Regions from separate parts of the Paenarthrobacter sp. CAP02 genome, predicted to be linked through region 2. Evidence: predicted binding sites of a transcription regulator. Region 2 holds the regulator's gene; each other region holds the start of a gene.

Region 1 (4,774 bases), on a different contig from region 2:
GCAGGCACGTGCCCAGGCCGCGCAAGCCGGGCCGCTGGCCGACGCCACCGCCCGTCAGCAGGTGGTGGTTCAGGAGACCGAAGTGGCCAAGCTTGAGGCCGATCGCGAAGAGCAGAAACTGCAGACCACCATCCGTAAGCCCGCAGATGCCCGGGCATACGCCCAACGTACCGACGCCGAAGCCAAGAAGGCGGCTGACATCAGCGCCGCGGAAGCATTGGCCAAGCGCACCGAACTCGAGGCCCAAGCCAACGCCCGGCGGGTCGAACTCGAAGCCCAAGCCAACGCCGGGGCAGCCGCAGCCATGGCAGGCGCAACGCGCGTCACGGGTGAGGCCGAGGCAGCGGCGACGACGGCGCGCGGCAATGCGGCCGCCTCCGCTGTGAAGGCCAAGGCGTTGGCTGAAGCTGAAGGCATCAAGGCACGCGGTGAAGCGCTCGAAACCAACCAGGATGCCGTCATCTCCCAGCAGATCGCGGAGAACATGCCCGCGATCGTGTCGGCAGCCGCTGAGCCGTTCTCACGGATTGGGCAGCTGACAGTACTCAATGGTGGCGAGGGGCTGAACAGCATGGTGGGCGGAATCCTGTCCCAGGTGGGCAACTTCCTGCCGTCGCTTGCTTCGGCGCTGCGGGGCAAGGAAACGCCTGCTCCTTCTCCCCGCCCAGCTCCGGTCAAGGCACCACCCGCTCAATCCCCTTCCGGCAAGGCACCAGATGCCTAGAGCGGTGGATCGAAGTCTGACCGGAAAGATCGGCAGGGTCACAGGCACGGTCGCGCCTGGAACCATTGGCGAAGTCATGCTTCCCTTCCATGGCGGGACCAGCGCCTTCTTCGCCTACCCATTTGACAAGACGAGTGTCTTTACCGTGGGCGAGAAAGTTCTGGTGATCTACTTCGAACCGCCGCAATCGGTCTACGTGGACGAACTGCCGGACGTCCTGCAGGAATAGCCGCCCTCGCGCGGCACGCCCTTACAACTGTGGCCCGTAGATGAACTCCTTCGCGTGGTTCACGGCTTTCTTGAAAGCGTCGTTGCGCAGTGTCACCTGCTCTCGACTCGCTCCTCCGCTGGGTTCCAGGAACGTGGTGGGTCCAGGCCGTAGCATCCAAATATCGCCGGCTGGCGGTAGATAGAAGACGCCGAAGGATCTGTGCTCGGGGTCGTCGGTCCAGATAGGAACGACTGCCACGGCCGCGCCCGTATCGGGGTTGATCCACTGGGCACGGGGCATGGGCTGCTCATGGACCTCGGGATCGAGGAACGGCGCGGTCCCCCTCCCCCAGCGTTTCTCGAACCGTTCGTAGAAGGCCGGGATGATGTGGCCGTCGTAGGGACGCCATGCGCTCATAAATGTCTCCTTGGAAGTCGGGTGCTTCGGGGCAGGGGCTCCCATCGGGCCGGGCCAAACGACAGCGGCCCCTGCCCCGAGGTGGGACCGGGCGTAGCTTCCGGCGATCGATGGACTCGGACCTTCACAGGCGTTCCACGATCACCGGATGGAGCACTGGAGCGCCGCTCACGGTCGTATGCCGCCCGCTTTCCTGGGTCCGACAAAATGACGTACGCCTGCATGATGGCGTGCAGTTCCTGAACGTCGCTCGCTGAGGGAGTGCCGCCGTCGTCGGTTGCTTGGCGCGTGTCCGGGTGGTGGGTGCGCAGCAGCGCCCGGTAGGCGCGTGCGATCTCGCGCGGGGTGGCATCGGGCGGCACGTGCAGGGTGGCGTAGTGGTCTGGCTGGGTGTTCACTGCTGGTTCCGGGTGGGATGCGGTGGATGGGAGATGGCCCCCGGCCGAAGCCGAGGGCCATCCGATCGGGAGGCGACGTCAGGGGCCGCGTTTTCCTCTGCGCGTCAAGCGCTGTGGCGTGGCGCGAAGCCTGCGCCCATTTTCCGATGCTGCGGCCGATCCGAAGCTCCCGTCCTGCGCTCCGCTGAGGGCCACCCCCGGGCGAGCCCTCAGCGGAGAGGGTGGATTACGCGTTAATTTCTTGTCGTTGCTCGTTGGACGTGATTTCGATGCGCCGGGGCTTGGCCTTCTCGGCGACGGGGATGCGGAGTGTCAGCACACCTGCGTCGTAGCTGGCCTTGACGCCGTCGGTGTCCAGGGTGTCGCCCAGGATCAGTTGGCGGCTGAAAACGCCTTGGGGGCGTTCGGCGGCGATCAGTTCGGTGTTCTCGCCCGCTGGCGACTTCCGTTCTGCCTTAACGGTCAGGACGTTGCGCTCGACGTCGAGATCCACCGATTCAGGATTCACACCAGGCAGATCGAAAGCGACCACAAACTCTTCGCCTTCCTGCCAGGCGTCCATCGGCATGCCGGCGGGGCGTGCTGTTGTGCCAAAAACCTGTTGGGCGAGCCTGTCGAATTCGCGGAACGGGTCAGTGCGCATCAGCATTTTTTTCTCACTCCTTAGATCTTGATGCTGACTCTTCTGTTGGTCCAGCCTTCCAGATCTGTGTTGGCTGGTATAGATTTTTTATAGCACTGGTGAGAGAGTGGTGCAAGTAGGTTTTCGGAAGAATTTTGGAGAGAGGTTTCGGATGGGTACTGCGGACAGTTCATCTGGAGGGCACGACGGCGGATTGGGCGCCGCCGCGTCCGACGGCGGGTCGGGTTCTACCGACGACCGGGACGCGCTCGGCGTCTACGCGATCTCCGTTGCAGCTGAGCTCGTGGGCACCGGCCAGCAAAACCTTCGGCTGTACGAACGTAAAGGGCTACTCACCCCCGAGAGGACCGACGGCGGCACCCGCCGCTACAGCGAACGGAACCTGGCGACCCTGCGCCGGATCGGGGTGTTGCTGGATGAGGGGCTGAACCTGGCAGGCGTGAAGCTCGTGCTGGAGTTGGAAGCTGCGAACCGGGGGCTAACCGAGGATAACCACGGCCTCACGCAGGACACCCGGGAACTACGGGCAGACAACAAGGGGCTGCGGAAGGACTTGAAGGCTGCGCGAAATGGGGGCGCTGGCACTGGCTCATGAGTTGTTTACATGCCGAAAAGGCCTGACATGTGCACAACCCAAGGCTCAGACACCTTGTCGAGCAGCACGCGTCAGATTATCGCCGTCATCACATTCCACCCGGCACCAACCTGCTTCGCCGTGGGCCATGCCGATCCTCCTTGACCGGAGTACAACCACAGCCCACCGCTAGAGTCCCGGGCCAGCAGATCAGCCCGCCCGTCGCCGTCGAAATCGCCGGGTCCAACCAGTGAGTTCATCGCGTTCCAACCTTGACCGGTGACCTGGCGGGGCAGCCATCCGCTGGTTCCCTTGGGCGGGTACAACCACAAGGTCCCAGCGCTGTCGCGGGCCACGAGGTCGGTGACGCCGTCGCCGTTGAAGTCGTCGGCGCCAGTGATTTCAGACAGTGCCGACCAGCCCGAATCAGCCCACATCCGGGGCAACCAGCCACCCTTTCCGTCGCCGCGGTACAGCCACAAGGCCCCGCCACGGTCGCGGGCCACGACGTCCCCAAAGCCGGCGCCAAAGAAGTTGATGGGCTCGATGGCGCTCATGTTTTCCCAGCCGCTGCCAACCAGCACCCGGGTTCCAAGCCCACCGGCACCGTTGCCCGGGTAGAGCCACAGGAGACCACCGCCGTCGCGCGCCAACACGTCGGCAAACGAGTCGCCGTTGAAGTCGCCCGGCGCGATCAGGGCCGTCATCACGTTCCAGCCTTGGCCGACTTGGACGCGCTGGAGCCAGCCACCTGATCCGTTGCCCGGGTAGAGCCACAAGGCCCCGGACACGTCGCGCGCCAACACGTCAGGATGCGAATCACCGTTGAAGTCGTTCTTCACGGGCGCTGCAGCAGAGCCGTCAATCACGGACACGGAGGCACTTCCGTTGTTGGAGACGTAGACCTTGCCGGTGTTCGGGTTGACCGCGGCGTCCAGGGGATCCTGTCCGGAGAACACGGCGGAGAAACGGTTGTCGCCATCCACCACGGTGACTCCCCTCCCTTGCAGGAGCGCGTAAGCCTTGTTGCCTCTGGAGTTGACCAGAATGTCGGTGACACGAGAGGGAGTTCGCAGTTTGGCGACCTGTGTCTTTGTGGCTGGGTCAATGACCTGCACGAACCCGTCCAGGCCCTCGCTGTCCCCGGCGACGTATACGGTGTTGGTCACCGGATTCACTGCCAGTTTGCCCACGTTGTTTGTGGTCGGAATCGTGTCAGTGACGGTGTCCGTGATGCCATCAACTACGCGCACCCCGGCACCATACTTGCCCAGGGTGGTGAAGTAGATCTTGTTCGTGGTTTCGTTGATGGCCAGGTCCAAGATGCCGCCGGCGCCGATGCTGATGGTCGAGGTCACCACACCACCAGCGCCAATCACCTTGATGACTCCGCCACCCAAAATGTAGACCTTGCCGGTGGTCGAGTTCACCGCGATCTCCTGGGCGCCGGCTACCGGCAAAGCAGTGGCGGTGAGGGTGGCACCGTCGATCACTTTCACGCCGTTCTGCCATGCGACGTAGGTCTTGTTCGTCACCGGGTTCACTGCAAGCCTGCCCGGGTTCGCGCCGACAGGAACTGAAGTCACGGCGCGGGTAGCACCATCGACCACGGCCACGGCCCCACCGATTTCGCTGACGAAAACCTTGTTCGTCACTGGGTTCACCGCGACGTCCACCGGCATGTCCCCCGTGTACAGGAGGCCACTGGAGAGCTCGCCGTCAACCACATCGACACCGTCAAAGGTGGCCACATACGCCTTGTTGGTGGCCGGATTCACGGCTATACCCGTTGGACGCTCGCCGACGG
Region 2 (4,774 bases):
GTCCTACCAGCGGCCAAGGACATCACTGGCGAGAACGACGGCGGCTGGTCCCGCCGTCGACGACCGCAGGACATGGTGTCCCAACAGTGCCGTAACGGCTCCGGCGTCACTGAGCCGGGTGACTTCACGGGGTGAGATTCCGCCCTCCGGCCCAACGATCAGCAACACTTCCCGGGGTGATCCCGGATCTGAGCCATCCGGCACGCCCGACTCCTCCAGGACGGTCCGCAAGGGGTTCTTGGCATCTTCGTGCAGGATGATGGCCAGGTCCGCAGCAGCGACGACTTTCGCCAAGGCCGCGGTATCCACGATCGGGCGAACCTGCGGGATGTGTGACCTCCGTGCCTGTTTCGCTGCGGCGCCAACCACCGATTGCCACTTGGCATGTGCCTTGGCGGCCCGATCACCCTTCCATCGGACAATGGAGCGTTCGGACTGCCACGGAACCACCGCGTCAATGCCGAGTTCGGTGGCCGTTTCGACGGCAAGTTCGTCACGGTCCCCTTTGGCAAGCGCCTGGACGAGGACCAGGCGAACGGCCGGCTGCTCTTCGAAGACGACGTCCGAGGCCGTCACAGCCAAAGTGCCGGAACCGGCCTCGGAGACAGTACCCGTCAGACGGGTACCGGCGCCATCGGCGATGTCTACCTGTTCACCCACTGCCAAGCGTTTGACGGTGACCGCGTGGCGTGCCTCCGGGCCTTCCAGGACAAAGACAGAACCAGGCCCCAGGTGGCTGAGGTTGCCAGCCTGGGTGAAGAAGACGGGGTTGCTCACCGCTACAGGTTACCGAGCTTGTCCCGCAGTTTGGCGAACATGCCGCCGCTGGCAACGAGCTTTCCCTCGGTGAACTGCTCTCCGCGCAGTTTGGCGAGCTGCTGGAGCAGCTCCTCCTGGGCGGCGTCGAGCTTGGTAGGCGTTTCGACGTGCAAATGCACCTTGAGGTCGCCTCGTCCATAGCCGCGAAGGTGGGTGACGCCAAGCCCGCGAAGAGTGATGATTTCGCCTGACTGGGTTCCCGCCTTGACGTCGATGTCCTGCGCTCCGTCGAAGGTGTCCAGCTGAAGTTCCGTGCCCAGGGCGGCGGCTGTCATCGGCACGCTCAGGGTCGCGTGCAGGTCGTCGCCTTCACGCATGAACATGGAGTCGTTGTTGACCCGGATTTCGACGTAGAGATCGCCGGCCGGTCCGCCGGCGGGGCCGGCTTCGCCCTGGCCGGACAACTGGATCCGGGTACCGGTGGCCACACCGGCAGGAACCTTGATGGTGAGGGAACGACGACTGCGGATGCGACCCTGCCCGCTGCACTCGTTGCAGGGATCCTTGATGACCGTGCCGAAGCCCTCGCAGGAGCCACAGGGTGCCGTGGTCATGACCTGGCCGAGGATGGACCGGACAGCCCGCTGGACCTGGCCGCTGCCACCACAGATGTCACACCGTTCAGGATGGGTACCAGGGCGGCAGCAACTGCCATCACAAGTGGGGCACACAACGGCCGTGTCGACTTCGAGCTTCTTGTTGACGCCGAATACCGCATCCTTGAGGTCGATGCGGACGCTGATGAGGGCGTCTTGGCCGCGCCGGACCCGGGAAGCCGGGCCGCCATGGCCGCCACCGCCGCCAAAGAAGGTGTCGAAAATGTCCTGGAAGGCGAAGCCCTGTCCGGAATAGCCGCCGCCGAAGCCGTTTTCGGTTCCGTTTTCGTTACCGGTGGCGTCATAGACACGGCGCTTCTGCGGGTCCGACAACACCTCGTAGGCGTGGGTCACTGCCTTGAACTGCTCCGCGACATCTTCCCCGGGGTTGACGTCCGGGTGAAGTTTCCGCGCCAACTTGCGGTACGCCTTTTTGATCTCTTCCCCGGTGGCTTCCGGAGAGACTCCCAAAACGTCATAGTGGCTGCTCAAAGTCGGTATCTCTTCCTCGTTGTACTGCGGATGTTTCCTCGGGCCGGTGTTCAGCCGCCGAGAATGCGGGAAAGGTATCTGGCCACGGCCCGGACTGCGGCCATGGTGGTGGGATAGTCCATGCGGGTAGGGCCAAGGATCCCAACCTTGGCTCCGGAACCGTAGCCGGTGGCCACGACGGAAGCCTCGGCCAAACCGTCGTACGGGTTCTCCCGGCCGATGCTTACTGACACGCCCCGCGGATCATCGCCCATATCGGACAACAACCGCAGCATGACGACTTGTTCCTCAAGGGCTTCAAGCACCGGACCGATGCTCAAGGGGAAGTCCACATTGGAGCGGGCCAGGTTGGCGGTGCCTGCCATCAAGATGCGCTCTTCGCGGCTGTTGTCGCTCAGTGACTGCAGGCCGTGCGCAAGAGTCTGGGCCAAGCCGCGAAGCTCGGGCGGGCAGAGGGCCACTACCGATGGAAGGACCTGTGGGAGAAGGTCCAGTTGCGTCCCGGCTATACTTCCGAGGAACCGGGACCTCAGCAGCATCAATGCCTCGTTCGCAACATCTGATCCGGCATCGATGACCTTCTGGCCAACGCTGCCTGTGTCCGCAATGAGGACCACCAGGACCTGCTTTGGCGCAAGCAGCACGAACTCGACGTGGCGGACGACCGCCCGGCTCGAGTGCGGGTACTGCACGACGGCGACCTGGTTGGTCAGCTGGGAAAGGAGCCTTACGGTCCGCTCAAGAATGTCGTCCACGTCATCCGGGCCCTCGAGCAGGGAGTGGATGGCACGGCGCTCCGCCGCGGAAAGTGGCTTTACCTGGGAGATACGATCCACAAACAGGCGGTAGCCCTTGTCCGTGGGAATGCGTCCTGCGCTGGTGTGAGGCGCCGCGATGAGGCCCTCTTCCTCCAGGACAGCCATGTCGTTCCGGATAGTGGCACTGGAAACACCGAGGTGGTGGCGCTCGACAAGGGCTTTGGATCCAACGGGTTCCCGGGAATGCACGTAGTCTTCAACGATGGCACGCAGCACTTCCAACTTGCGTGGCTCACTCATTGCTCCACCTCCTGACGACGTCCGTGGTCGTGGCGACCGGTGACTGCGGCACGCCCGCCGGCGCCTCCGCACTTAGCACTCAACATGCCCAAGTGCTAACAAGTCTATTATGGGCCACCCCGTTGCTAGCATTGAAAACGCCCTATTCAGCTTCCAGCGTGCAGGTTCGGCAGCCTCGCAACCCAAACGGCTCCCCCACCCACCAAGTACTCAAAGGTAGGAAATATCCCTTGGCTTTCGACAACTGGGGTCCACAGGATCTGACCGCTCCCGCCAAACGCCAGCTTCCGGAGGTAGCGGTCCAGCGGGGAATGGTCCTCGAGGACGTCCAGTCAGGCTGGGTGGGTGAAGTGACCAGGGTGGAGAAAACCGGCGGCATGCATATCGTGTCCCTGGAGGACCGGCGAGGTAAGTCCAAATCGTTCCAGCTGGGATACGGCTTCCTGCTTGAAGGCCAGCCTATCCGCCTGATGCCTCCGGCAGTCCGGCAGTCGCCGTCGTCCGTCCAGACGGGCCGGACCGCCTCCGGTTCCGTGCGGGTGCAAGGCCAGCGCGCGCAGGTGGCCAAAGCCAGCCGCATCTGGGTGGAAGGAAAGCACGACGCCGAACTGGTCGAGAAGGTCTGGGGTGACGATCTCCGGGTCGAAGGGATCGTGGTTGAACCCTTGCATGGCGTGGACGACCTCGCGTCGGCCATCGCGGACTTCAACCCCGGCCCGGACCGCCGCCTCGGGATCCTCGTGGACCACCTCGTCCAGGGATCGAAAGAATCCCGCATCGCCGCCGAGGCCATGGCGTGTCCCGGAGCCGCTGGGAATGTCCTCATTGTGGGACACCCATACGTGGACGTGTGGCAGGCCATCAGGCCCAAGGTCCTGGGTATTGAGCAATGGCCCACAGTGCCGCGCGGCATGGATTGGAAAACGGGCATCCTCCGCGCGTTCGGCTGGCCGCATGAGACCGCCGAGGACATCGGATTGGGCTGGCAAAGGCTGCTGGGCGCCGTACGGAGCTACGCCGACCTTGAAGCATCCCTGCTGGGCCGTGTTGAGGAAGTCATCGACTTCCTGACGGCCCCCTAAAGCAGCCACCCCGAACCACCGCAACAGCAGTGCCAACGGGGAGTTGGTCCAGAGAAGCGGGCTCGTGCCGGTATTCTGGGACAGCAACACCGCAGCATCTTTACAGCAAAGGGAAGACACCGTGGCAGAGAACGCTCCTGAAGAACCGGGCAGCGCCGCAGGGCGGCCCCAGTACCATGGCGCGCCAGCCAATGCACTGCCCCTGACGGCCGGCGAAGACCGGCAATGGGCTACCTTGGCGCACTTTGGTGGCATCCTGGGCTGCTTGCCTTCCCTGCTGATCTACCTGATCTTCCGGGACCGGGGACCCTTCACTGCACAGGAATCCAAGGAAGCGCTGAACTTCACCCTTCCTCCGACCATCGCAGCGGTCCTCGCCAACATCCTCGTACTGCTTCCAGTGGTCGGCAACATTTTCGCCGTGATCGCGACCGGCATTTGGGTAGCCCTGACGTGCTTCTCAGTTTCAGCCGGAATCCGCGTGAACCACGGCCAGCCGCACCGCTACAAACTGAATTTGCGCTGGATCAAGTAGCTGCCTGACCAGCAGGAGAGCCCCGGCAGTGCTGCCAGACGGCCGTGAGGCTCAGTCCGGGAGGATCCTGCGGACCACTGCGTCTGCCAGCAGGCGACCCTTCAACGTGAGGACCAAGCGGCCCTTGAAGGCCTGGATTGGGTCAACCAGTCCGTCTGCGATCAACCCGGCCATTGCGTGCCGTCCCACGGC
Region 3 (4,774 bases), on a different contig from region 2:
CGGCATTGAGGCCGGTGTGTCGTGGGCGAGTCCGCAAATGACTGGAGTTAGGGCCGAAAAGGCCTATGACCTGCCCGTTTGTCCGCTGAGCCACCTGCGCAGGAGTCCTTCGGGAACTTCATCGGAAGTAAGTGCAAAGGAACGGTGGTCGGCCCACTCGCCATTGATGTGCAAGTACCGTTCCTTGTAGCCCTCATCGCGGAAACCCAGTTTCTCCACAACCCTGAGGCTTGGCGCGTTTTCCGGGCGGATATTGATTTCCATGCGGTGCAGGCCCAACACGCGGAAGCAATGGTCTGTCGCCATCGCAACGGCCGTCGGAGCGATGCCATGCCCGGCGCGGTCCCTATCCACCCAATAGCCCAGGGTAGCCATCATGGCCGAACCCCAGACAATTGACGATACCGTCAACTGGCCTACGATTTTCGGTTCACGGAAGCCGGGCGTCCGCTCGACAATGACAAATGGCAGCGCGGTGGACTGACGGGCCTGGTCGTTCAGGGAGCCCACCATCTGGCGGTAGCTGGGAAGGCGCCCACCCGGAGCCGGGTTGGACGCCTCCCATGGCGCCAGCCATTCACTGTTGCGTGAACGTACTTCGGTCCACTCCCGCTTATCGCGGTAGCGGATGGGCCGCAGCAACAGGTCTCCGCTTTCCAGCGTCACCGGCCAGATCGCAGAGCCGTACATCCGTTGTTACTTGGGAAGCGCTGCAGTGAAGTTCGGCAGCCACTCGCGCAATTCGGGACCGAGGTCCTCACGTTCGCAGGCAAGCTCGATGCAGGCCTTGAGGTAGCTAAGTTTGTCGCCGGTGTCGTAGCGGCGGCCGCGGAATACAACGCCGTACACGCCGTAGCCTTCGCCCTCGCCCGCAGCCAGTACCTCCAGTGCGTCCGTCAGCTGGATTTCCCCGCCACGGCCCGGTCCGGTCTTCTCCAGGACCTCGAACACGGCCGGGTGGAGGACGTAGCGGCCAATGACGGCCAGATTTGATGGAGCTTCTTCCGGCGAAGGCTTCTCCACGAGCTGCTTGATGCGCACGTAGCCGTCCTCGCCTTCGTCCTCCACGTCCGCGCAGCCGTAAGCGCTGATCTTTGAGGGCTCAACTTCGATGAGGGCCACCACGGATCCGCCGGTCTTCTGCTGGACAGCAATCATCTCGCTGAGCAGGTCGTCCTTCGGATCGATCAGGTCATCACCAAGGAGCACCGCGAACGGTTCGTGGCCGACGTGCTGCTTTGCACGAAGGACTGCATGGCCGAGCCCGTTGGCGTCGCCCTGGCGAACGTAGTGGATGTCGCCCAGGTTGGTGGCCGACTGAATGGCCTCCAACTTGGCAGTGTCACCCTTTTCGGCAAGCGTGGCCTCAAGAGCCGGCACACGGTCGAAGTGATCTTCAAGGGCGCGCTTGCTGCGCCCCGTGATCATGAGGACGTCGTGCAGGCCCACCTTAACGGCTTCTTCGACGACGTACTGGATGGCTGGCTTATCAACCACGGGCAGCATTTCCTTGGGCATCGCCTTTGTTGCAGGCAGGAACCTGGTGCCAAGGCCCGCTGCGGGGATGACGGCCTTACGGACAGCATTGTTATCGAGAGTCACCGGACTAATCTAACGGAAGGAAGACATCAACGGCTAAACCCCGCCGCACCGAAAGAGGGTTTTTTGTTTCAGGGAAGGGCAGCCCTCCTGCTCCTTCCGGTGTTACGTACGGACCCAAAGAACGGATACATATGGCAACGAAGGAAGAGATCCGGAGCAGCCGCCGGCTTCACAGGCGAAACCTGGCGCCGGAGCAGATTGCAGCCGCCGGCGCGTCTATAGCCCGGCACGGCACGGAATGGGCAGCAACAAGGGCCCCCGCCACCGGCACTTTTGCGGTCTACGTTGGAGTCGCTTTCGAACCCCCCACGCTGCCGCTGATTCAGGCGCTGCACGACGCCGGGCACCATATCCTGCTCCCGGTCTGCGAGCCGGAAAGGCAACTGAGTTGGGTGTATTGGACGCCGTCGACCGTGTTCGTGCGGTCCTCCTACGCCCCCATCGACGAACCCGAGGGCGAACGGCTGGAAAGTTCGGTCGTGGCCGACGCCGCAGGGATTTTCATGCCGGCTACGGCTGTTGACCGGGACGGAAACAGGATCGGCCAAGGAGGTGGCTACTATGACCGGCTCCTCCAGGGACTCGACGCATCCGGCCAGCGGCCGCCCACCATCGCTGTGGTGTACGACGACGACCTGTTGCCTTCCGGTTCCATACCCGCCGAAGCTTTCGACCGCCCCGTGCGGGAAGTGCTCACGCCCTCCGGAACCGTTCGCCTCGACGGCCCGGAATAGGTGGCCCCGTTTCGATGTTATGAGCTTCAGTCCGGCACGAATGCTGCAATGGCGCCGGATGATAGAATTGGCACTCAGGCCCTGCGACTGCTAACCCGGAGACGCTCCGGATGCGTGGCACAGGACCTGAACCATGTCCTGAAGGAGGAATTCAGTGCCCACTTACGCATACGCCTGCAAAGACTGTGACCATGCCTTTGACATCGTCCAGTCCTTCTCTGACAGCTCCTTGACGGAGTGCCCCGAATGCAAGGGAGCGCTTCGGAAGAAGTTCAACAGCGTTGGCGTTGTTTTCAAGGGCTCCGGTTTCTACCGCACTGACTCCCGCGACGCCAAAGGAAGCACGGTTTCGGCCGCTCCCGCAGCGCCCGCACCTGCGTCGTCGGCTCCCGCCGCGACTCCGGCACCGGCAGCCGCAGCCAGCTAAGCGCTCCCTTTTCCACATAGCCCAGCCTGGCACTGTTTCCGTGGGTGCCGTGCTCGCTAGCGTGGCTGCATGCCACATCAGTCACGAAGCACCCTCCTTGCCCGGGCAGAGCGATCAGCGGCAGCCGCTGGTAAATGGTCTCCCCCATCGCGTATGCCGCTGCGCGCCCCCCTTGATTCCAGGTTCAGCCAAAACCGTCCGGGCAACCCTCGTGGCCTGAAGCGCAGGTTCGGATCCTTGATCGGACGAAACCGCCGCCTCACTGTCGCGCTCCTGCTCTGCCTGGCTGCAGGTATCGCAGTCCAGCAGTTCACGCCCGCTTCTGAGCAACGCGTCAACGTACTGGTGGCTGCCCGGGACCTCCCCGGCGGAGCCAACCTGGCCGCCTCCGACTTCACGACCATTCCTGTAACCCAGGGTTTGGCAATCCCCACCGCATTTGAGGACCCTGGCGCCCTTGCAGGGCGTCAGCTCGCTGCACCCCTTGGCCGGGGCCAGATCCCCACGGAGTCCAGCCTGCTGGGTCCTGGCTTGCTCACCGGAACACCGCCGGGCACGGCAGCGGTTCCACTCCGGATGGCCGACCCTTCATCCATCCAGTTGCTCTCCCCCGGCCAGTTGGTGTCCGTGGTCCTTACCGCAGCCGGATCCTACGATGAGTCCCGCGAAAGCCAGGTCCTGGCTGGTCCTGTTGCCGTGCTGTGGACCTCTGCCCAAGGCGGGAAGGCCGGGGAGTGGCTCGGTACGGGTGACAACGACGGCCTGGTGGTTGTGGCTGCCGACCCCCAGCAAGCAGAAAAGCTTGCCGGCGCATCAACGCAGGGCAAGCTTTTCTTTGTACTGGTCAGCCCGTGAAAGGACGTTCCATCAGGCTGGCATCAGCCCCAGTGCGGGGGCTTTTGCTCCTTGAGCCACTCCTCGTGGTCATAACCGGACTCGTCTCCCCAACGGCGGGGGTCGTCCTCTGCAGCCTTGGTTGGAAGAATGCCCTGCGGGGCCGGCTTGGCTGGAACAGCCTTCGACTCCTCCGAGCCCTCAGCGCCGGCCTGGCCGGCATCCTCCGAGCGCTCCGCAGCGCTGTCTTCCCCGCCGGTTACTTGTTCCGTCATTGGTGCTTCTTTTCCGTTGTCGGCTGCAGCATCGGCCGGCTTGGAGCCAACCTCGCTCCTGCCGGCCGCCCTTCGTGCGCTGGGCGCGAAGGAAGGCGGTGCTTTGTCAAGGTTCAATTGTTCAACATCCACGTCCAGGAAGCCATGCTGGGGAGAGGAAGCGAGCTGCGGGATGTGGTTTTCCAGTCCCAGGTAGGATCCGATGCGGTCGGCGCAGGACGACGGGTCCGTGAACACTTCGATCGTCCACAACGACATGTACCGCCACCCCATGCGCTCCAGCAGTTGTGGCCGCAGACGGCTTCGCTCGCGCACGCTCATACGCCTGTAGCGTTCGGTGCCATCGGATTCGATGGCCACCGGGGTGGGGATCTCAGCGCCTTCCCTGCCAATGGTGTGCACCGGATCCGCGGCGGCAGCGATGTCCAGCACGCCATCGTAGAGATGCCACACACGTGCTCCACGAGCACGCAACCGCTCCCCAAGATCTGCCACCAAGGGATCTTCACCCAGCGCTTGTTCGCTGGCCACGGCGCGGGAAGCAGGCGTTCCAAGATTGCTGTTTCCAGAGAGTTCGCGGTCCAGCAATTCGTAGAAGTCCACGGCACCGTGAGCCAATCGATCCTGGTCAAGGTCTTCGGGGCGGAAGCACGTCAGCACGTGCATGGACCGCCGGGCACGGGTCATTGCCAAAGCAAAGCGGTTACGCCCGCCTTCGGTGGACAAAGGCCCGAAGGAGTGGAGCGCACGCCCGTGAGGTGTGCGACCGTAGCCGAGGGAGAAAATGACGTGATCCCGCACCAAGCCCTGGGCGCGCTCCAGGTCCACTACCCTGAAGGACTCTGGACCGGCTCCGAAGAACGTGGACAGGAGGGGATGGTTTGGCAGTTGAAGCCTGATGG

Evidence for each region. Region 2 encodes HrcA, which represses chaperone genes, less so after heat shock. Its sites were predicted from a motif close to TTNGCACTCGNNNNNNNCGAGTGCNAA; they were not measured.
Region 1: the regulator HrcA is predicted to act here: its motif matches at 2,483-2,509, upstream of ABHM97_RS04540 (Hsp20/alpha crystallin family protein).
Region 3: the regulator HrcA is predicted to act here: its motif matches at 2,404-2,430, upstream of ABHM97_RS20455 (FmdB family zinc ribbon protein).

Annotation. Positions count from the first base shown of each region.
Region 1 is NZ_JBEEII010000002.1:360,638-365,411, forward strand. Features, by position in the region: gene ABHM97_RS04520 (flotillin family protein) at 1-724, shown strand, start outside; gene ABHM97_RS04525 (NfeD C-terminal domain-containing protein) at 729-953, shown strand; gene ABHM97_RS04530 (hypothetical protein) at 975-1,352, opposite strand; gene ABHM97_RS04535 (J domain-containing protein) at 1,349-1,750, opposite strand; gene ABHM97_RS04540 (Hsp20/alpha crystallin family protein) at 1,977-2,399, opposite strand; gene ABHM97_RS04545 (MerR family transcriptional regulator) at 2,545-2,988, shown strand; gene ABHM97_RS04550 (FG-GAP-like repeat-containing protein) at 3,060-4,774, opposite strand, start outside.
Region 2 is NZ_JBEEII010000003.1:193,684-198,457, reverse strand. Features, by position in the region: gene ABHM97_RS06515 (16S rRNA (uracil(1498)-N(3))-methyltransferase) at 4-777, opposite strand; gene dnaJ (molecular chaperone DnaJ) at 780-1,907, opposite strand; gene hrcA (heat-inducible transcriptional repressor HrcA) at 1,958-2,965, opposite strand; gene ABHM97_RS06500 (DUF3097 domain-containing protein) at 3,196-4,047, shown strand; gene ABHM97_RS06495 (DUF4870 domain-containing protein) at 4,169-4,582, shown strand; gene hemW (radical SAM family heme chaperone HemW) at 4,634-4,774, opposite strand, start outside.
Region 3 is NZ_JBEEII010000016.1:55,827-60,600, forward strand. Features, by position in the region: gene ABHM97_RS20440 (GNAT family N-acetyltransferase) at 64-690, opposite strand; gene galU (UTP--glucose-1-phosphate uridylyltransferase GalU) at 697-1,602, opposite strand; gene ABHM97_RS20450 (5-formyltetrahydrofolate cyclo-ligase) at 1,734-2,336, shown strand; gene ABHM97_RS20455 (FmdB family zinc ribbon protein) at 2,491-2,763, shown strand; gene cpaB (Flp pilus assembly protein CpaB) at 2,833-3,618, shown strand; gene ABHM97_RS20465 (DUF4011 domain-containing protein) at 3,642-4,774, opposite strand, start outside.